2 regions of the Paraburkholderia sp. EG286B genome follow, and region 1 is predicted to be linked to the other one. Evidence: riboswitches for the same ligand, from Rfam matches in the RefSeq annotation. Region 1 holds a riboswitch; the other holds the start of a gene.
What was found. Region 1 has a riboswitch for ZMP and ZTP ahead of AB4Y42_RS39385 (tetrahydrofolate dehydrogenase/cyclohydrolase catalytic domain-containing protein). Riboswitches for the same ligand answer to the same signal wherever they lie in the genome.
Positions count from the first base shown of each region.

Region 1 (3,405 bases):
AAAAATGAGGCGAAGCTCAAGCTCATAGATTACTTTGGAATGCCTGCGATGCCTGGCATTCCGCAATCCTACGTTGCGATTGTGAATGCACGCAATTTGGTTGATGCATTGTTAGTCGATCCTGATGGAAATCTCCGCGAATCTGTATTCGAGGAAAATGTCAGATCGTTCCTTGGGAGTGGCAACGACGTCAATGCGGCTATAAAAAATACTCTGCAGAATGCCGAAAAAAAATCTCTATTCTCCGTCTTAAACAATGGAATTACCGTCGTCGCACCGGAATTGACTCTAACGCCAAACACCAAGGAACTGCAGCTTGCAAATTATCAAGTTATCAACGGTTGTCAAACAAGCAGTACGCTGCATGAAAATAAATTACTTTTGACTGACTCTGTGAATGTTGTCGTAAAATTCATAGAGTCACCAGAGAATGACGCATCCAGTGACATTATAGCTGCGACAAACAGCCAATCAGATATACCAAAAGAAGCATTCTTTGGGCTTCGCGGAAAAGCGAAGTTAGTGCAGAAGTATTTCAAGATTCAGAATCAAGAGCGCGCACAAGAGAATCATATTCATTTCGAGCGGCGACAGGGTGAATTCAAAAACGTGGGTTATCAGTCGACCCGAATTTTCGACGTTCGTGAAGTTGCACGGTGCTATGCCGCTATGTTTCTTGATCTTCCGCATAATTCGGCTAGATACGTTGCCAAGATATTCTCAGCTAGTGACGGAGATAATTTATTCCGTGAGGGCGATCATGAGGCTTATTACTATGCCGCATGTTTGGCGCTATACAAATATCAGACGCTGATTAACGGCCGGAAGATTGGCGCGCAAAACTACGTTAAGGCGCGGTGGCATGTAATACAGCTTTTCAAATGGCTATGCGTTGGCGAGATGGATACTCCGGCTTCTAATTCAAAAAAAGCGGAGAGCTATGCATTAAAATTGATCGAGGCATTGAATTCTGAGGCGAAGTCTTACATTAAGACTTTTGAACGCTGCCAAAAAATCATCGATGATTTGGGTTTTCCCACAGATGATGAACTCAAGCGCGCTCGATTTGCTCAAGAAACCATGACCGCAGCACGCCAAGTGCTTGCGAAGAAGGGTAAAGCAGTTAGGAAACAAGGATAAGAAAACGCTGCGGAGCGGGAGGCCGCCGTTACTGCGAGGCATCGCAGGAGTACGCGATTGGCGACCCGCTCCATATGAGAAGAGCGGGAGTTGCGTTGTTGCTTGTTTTCCGCGTCGGAGCCGAAGGTGTCATAGACCCGACAGCTGCCCGATGCAATGAGCCGTAGCCGACCCCCAAGCGGTCGCCCGAGCCGCCTCGAGCGGACCTTCAGGCACTCCCCGCCGCGCGCTCTGCTGCTGTTACCGTCTGTGAGATGAGCGTTGAGATCGTCATCGGGCCGACGCCCCCCGGAACGGGAGTCACTGCAGCACATCGATCCAGCAGGCCGCCGGCGTCAATGTCCCCTATGCCGCCGACGTGGTATCCCGCATCGATGACGATAGCCCCGTCACTGATCCACTCTCCCGGAATGAATCCGGGCTTTCCTACCGCGCCAACGATGAGTTCCGCGCGCCGAACCTCCGCTTCAAGATTGACGGTCTTCGAGTGGCACAACGTAACCGTCGCGTTGGCATTGGACAACATCAGGGCCATCGGCTTTCCGAGGATCGGGCTGCGCCCCACGATAACGGCCCGCATGCCTGACACACCGATCCGGTAGTGCGAAAGCAGACGCATGATTCCAGCGGGAGTGGCAGAGCCGAAAGCGGGCTCGCCGAGCGCCATCAATCCGAAGCCGTGGCTGGTCACGCCATCGACGTCTTTCGCAACAGCGATCCGGTCGAAGCAGGCGCGTTCGTCGACATGACCCGGCACCGGATGCTGGAGCAGGATGCCGTGGACCTCCGGATCAGCGTTCAGCTGGTCGATTTCTGACAGGACGTCTCCGGTTGTCGCGGAGGAGGGCAGCGTGATCGCGCGCGAGTCCATGCCGACCCGGCGGCACGCATTGCCTTTCATGCGCACATAGGTCGCTGACGAAGGGTCATCGCCCACGAGGATCGTTGCCAGTACCGGCGTCTGGCCGCCGTTCCATGTCTTGAGCGCAGCGACGCGTTCAGACAATTCGCATTCGTGGAGCGCGGCCAGTTTCCTGCCATCAAGCAAAGTCGTCATGCGACCTCCCGCTGCGGAAATCCAGTCACCGCCTGTCCAGAAACAGGCGCATGCAGGGCAACGCATCCGAAGGTCGGGAAAGCCGGTGAGCGTGGTTCACACGGTAGAGAAGGCAGGCATAAAACGGAGATGCGGGCATTGATCATTGGAGGTCTCCAGAACGGACGATCACGATGCCCAGGCGAACGGCGGCGCTAAGTCTACGCTCCCCGATGGTGCTCCATCCGTTCTCGCCAGTCACGTAGATGCCATATCTTACCGCACCCCCGGGATCGCGACCGGTTCAGTCCGGCACAACGGGAGCCGCGACTGGAGAGCCGGCGGGCGTGGCAGTCCGGTCGCTGCCACCGGTCGTACGCTTCCCGCGTCGCCGCGGTTTGCAGGTCAGGTGGGTGCACGGGGTGTGCAGCATTGCCGCGATAAGCGGCGTTATCCCGGCTTGGCGAAGAATGTGCTCAGAGTCTTGACGGAATATTTGGCCTACTATTGTCGCTAACGTGCATCCGGGAGAGTCGCTATGGGGACGATAGCGGAAGACGAATATGAATGTTTCACATGCTACGTTCATTTCAAGGGGAGGGTGTTCAGTATTGCTCGACAACGGGAGCGCGTGCACTTCGGAAAAGAACTCCCTGAAGTCGAAACTGTCGATGCGGACGGTCTGGAGTGCTACTGTTCCAATGTTTGTTTGGAAAAACGCCGCGATAGGGTGATGGCGAAAGAGGGCGTACCGATTCGGTACCCGGACATAGGTCCTGTCGAAAGTTGTGCCAAGTGCGGCGGCCTAGTTGATACGGCTGAGTTCCATCTCGCTTACCTTGAGGACGAGTTCTTCGATGAAGGTATGTGCGGTACGAGAACGATCAGCGTTAAGTATCTGGCGGTTCTGTAGTCGGTGCCGGCCGCGGGGGATTTTGCGATCAGCGTGCGAACGCGTCGTAGATTTGTCTGCTAAGGAGACGCAGTAGCGAGAAGCGGGCGCCTCACAACGTTCAGGGAGCTAGATTATCGGCAGCAGACACGATATCGGCTGCAGTTTTGAATAAACGATCGCCGTATTGCGGGAATGTTGTTTAACCGCTCGCTATTCCCGGGAAAGTTGCTTGATGGGAGGTGGGCGACCTGTAAATGCAAGTTGTTGGCTACTACCGCGGAGTAAAAATAGCAAGACGCTGACGAAACCGAGGCAGAGAAGGGGCCTATATGCA
Region 1 covers NZ_JBFRCF010000035.1:25,009-28,413, reverse strand. Annotated here, with positions in the region: gene AB4Y42_RS39390 (AIPR family protein) at 1-1,140, shown strand, start outside; gene AB4Y42_RS39385 (tetrahydrofolate dehydrogenase/cyclohydrolase catalytic domain-containing protein) at 1,349-2,197, opposite strand; ZMP/ZTP riboswitch at 2,366-2,448, opposite strand.

Region 2 (3,405 bases), on a different contig from region 1:
CGCGGCGGAATTCCTCGATCACGTCTTCGAATTCGGAGACGTCCTCGAAGCGTCGATACACCGAAGCAAACCGTACGAACGCGACCTTGTCGAGTTCGCGCAATTCGCCCATGACGAGCTCGCCAAGGCGCTCGCTGCGCACTTCGCGCTCGCCGCTGCCGAGCAGTTGATACTCGATACGGGCAACCGCCGCGTCGATCGCATCGGCCGCAACCGGGCGCTTGCGCAGCGCCAGTTGCATGCTCGCCATGATCTTGCGGCGGTCGAATTCCGTGCGGCTGCCATCCTTCTTGACGATCGAAGGCATCGCCAGCTCGACCCGCTCGTACGTCGTGAAACGCTTGTCGCAGGCCGGGCAGCGGCGGCGGCGCCGGATCGCGGCGCCGTCTTCGGACACGCGCGAGTCGACGACCTGCGTGTCTTCGTGCCGGCAAAAGGGGCAGCGCATGGGTTATCGCGTGGCTTAGCGGTAAACCGGGAAACGCTTCGTCAGCTCGGCGACCTGCGCCTTCACGCGCTCGATCGTCGCGGCGTCTTCCGGATTGTCGAGCACGTCGGCAATCAGGTTGCCCACCTGCTCGGCTTCCTTCACGCCGAAGCCGCGCGTCGTCATGGCCGGCGAACCGAGACGGATACCGCTCGTCACGAACGGCTTTTCCGGGTCGTTCGGGATCGCGTTCTTGTTGACCGTGATGTGCGCGGTGCCGAGCACGGCTTCCGCCGCCTTGCCGGTGATGTTCTTGGCGCGCAAGTCCACCAGCATCACGTGGCTTTCCGTGCGGCCCGAAACGATGCGCAGACCGCGCTTGACCAGCGTTTCCGCCAGCACGCGCGCGTTGTCGACCACTTGCTGCTGGTAGGTCTTGAATTCCGGCGAGAGCGCTTCCTTGAACGCCACGGCCTTGCCGGCAATGACGTGCATGAGCGGACCGCCCTGGATGCCCGGGAAGATGGCCGAGTTGATCTGCTTCTCGAACTCCGCCTTCATCAGGATCACGCCGCCGCGCGGGCCGCGCAGGCTCTTGTGCGTGGTCGTGGTGACGAAGTCAGCGTGCGGCACCGGGTTCGGGTAGACGCCGGCGGCGATCAGGCCCGCGTAGTGCGCCATGTCGACCATGAAGTACGCGCCGACCGCCTTGGCAACCTTGGCGATGCGCTCGAAGTCGATACGCAGCGCGAATGCCGACGCACCGGCGATGATCAGCTTCGGCTTGGTCTCGTGCGCGCGCTTTTCGAGTGCTTCGTAGTCGATGTCTTCCTTGGCGTCGAGGCCGTAGCTCACGACGTTGAACCACTTGCCGCTCATGTTCAGCGCCATGCCGTGCGTGAGGTGGCCGCCTTCGGCGAGGCTCATGCCCATGATGGTGTCGCCCGGCTTGAGCACGGCGAAGAACACGCCCTGGTTGGCCTGCGAGCCCGAGTTCGGCTGAACGTTCGCGGCTTCGGCGCCGAACAGCTGCTTCACGCGGTCGATCGCGAGCTGCTCGACGATATCCACGTTTTCGCAGCCGCCGTAATAGCGCTTACCGGGGTAGCCTTCGGCGTACTTGTTGGTGAGCTGCGAGCCCTGCGCGGCCATGACCGCGGGCGAGGTGTAGTTTTCCGACGCGATGAGCTCGATGTGCTCTTCCTGGCGGCGGTTCTCGAGTTCGATCGCCTTGAAGAGTTCGGGATCGACGTTGGCGATGGTGCTTTCGGCTCTGTCAAACATACGGATTCCGTTAAGTGTGTTCAGGTTGACCGGGTCTCGCGCGGAACGCGTAGCGGGTACGCGGCGCTGCTGGCGAAGAGGCCAGCCTTGACGTGGCGGAAGGAGGTGCCGCACACGCGAGGCAGGACAGCCTCCGCAGCGCAAACGAAAGCGCGCGAAATCAGGCTGCCCAGGCGAACGGCAAAACGGCACCCTGCGCTTCACGGTGGGTCGTTCCACCTTGGGTCCCCAATAACGAGCGCATGGCTACCGCCAATGCCGCCGTTCCGGAACCCTATCGCCAGTCACGCAGGGATTGAGCGCGTTAGTTTATTGGAACGGCCGGGAATAGGCAACCGCCCGCCCCCAGTGCGCCCGTAGCCATGCGGCCCGTGCGCGTACTGTCCCTTTCTTGCCGCAATGCGGCATTGCAAGTAGGCTCTCCCCTTTTCTCGCCTTCTATAGACCAAAGAGCCACCATGATCGTTTTCGTCACCGGCGCTTCCGCAGGATTCGGCGCCGCCATCGCCCGGGCCTTCGTGAAGGGCGGCCATCGCGTCGTCGCCACCGCTCGCCGCAAGGACCGCCTCGACGCCCTCGCCGCCGAACTCGGCGACGCCCTGCTGCCCATCGAGCTCGACGTGCGCGACCGCGCGGCGGTCGAAGCTGCGCCCGGCGCGCTGCCGCCCGGGTTCGCCGGCATCGACGTGCTGGTCAACAACGCCGGCCTCGCGCTCGGCGTGGAGCCGGCGCAGAAGGCCGACCTCGACGAGTGGGAAACCATGATCGACACCAACTGCACGGGCCTCGTGCAGGTCACTCACGCGTTTTTGCCCGGCATGGTCGAGCGCAACCGCGGCCATATTTTCAACCTCGGTTCGGTGGCGGGCCGCTGGCCGTATGCGGGCGGCAACGTCTATGGCGCGACCAAGGCGTTCGTGCGCCAGTTCAGCCTGAACCTGCGCGCAGACCTCGCGGGCACGGCACTGCGCGTGACCGACATCGAGCCTGGCCTGTGCGGCGGCACCGAGTTCTCGAACGTGCGCTTTCGCGGCGACGACACCCGGGCGGCCGGCGTCTACAAGGACGTGCAGCCGCTCACGGCCGAGGACATCGCCGATTCGATCTACTGGATCGCCACGCGCCCCGCGCACGTCAACATCAACACGATCGAACTGATGCCCGTGGCCCAGACGTTCGCCGGCACCAGTATCCACCGCGGCTAAAATTACCTTACAAATTTAATACTTACGTCAGTCGTACGAAAGACGTAGGGGCCTCGCGTTCCGGTAGAATGCGCGGCATGGAAAATTCCACCAGCAAGCCGGACGCGGCGTCGTCACCGGCCGGGCGCGGCTTTACGTGGCCGGTGCGCGTCTACTACGAGGACACCGACGCCGGTGGCATCGTGTTTTACGCGAATTACCTGAAGTTCTTCGAACGCGCGCGCACCGAATGGCTGCGCGCGTGCGGCGTCGATCAGCGTCGGCTCGCCGAGGAAACGGGCGTGCTCTTCGTCGTGCGCAGCACCGCGCTCGACTACCGTTCGCCCGCGCGCCTCGACGACGTCGTCACCACCGTAAGCCGCGTCGAGAAGCTGGGCCGCGCCTCGGTCGACTTCATGCAGGAAGCGTGGCGCGAGAACACGCTGCTCGCCACGGGCACCATTCGTGTCGCCTGCGTCGACAGCACGGCCATGCGGCCCGCACCCATTC
Region 2 covers NZ_JBFRCF010000004.1:235,733-239,137, reverse strand. Annotated here, with positions in the region: gene nrdR (transcriptional regulator NrdR) at 1-448, opposite strand, end outside; gene glyA (serine hydroxymethyltransferase) at 464-1,711, opposite strand; ZMP/ZTP riboswitch at 1,872-2,009, opposite strand; gene ydfG (bifunctional NADP-dependent 3-hydroxy acid dehydrogenase/3-hydroxypropionate dehydrogenase YdfG) at 2,170-2,916, shown strand; gene ybgC (tol-pal system-associated acyl-CoA thioesterase) at 2,985-3,405, shown strand, end outside.
Region 2: linked by a shared signal. The riboswitch ahead of glyA (serine hydroxymethyltransferase) and the one ahead of AB4Y42_RS39385 (tetrahydrofolate dehydrogenase/cyclohydrolase catalytic domain-containing protein) in region 1 are both predicted to bind ZMP and ZTP.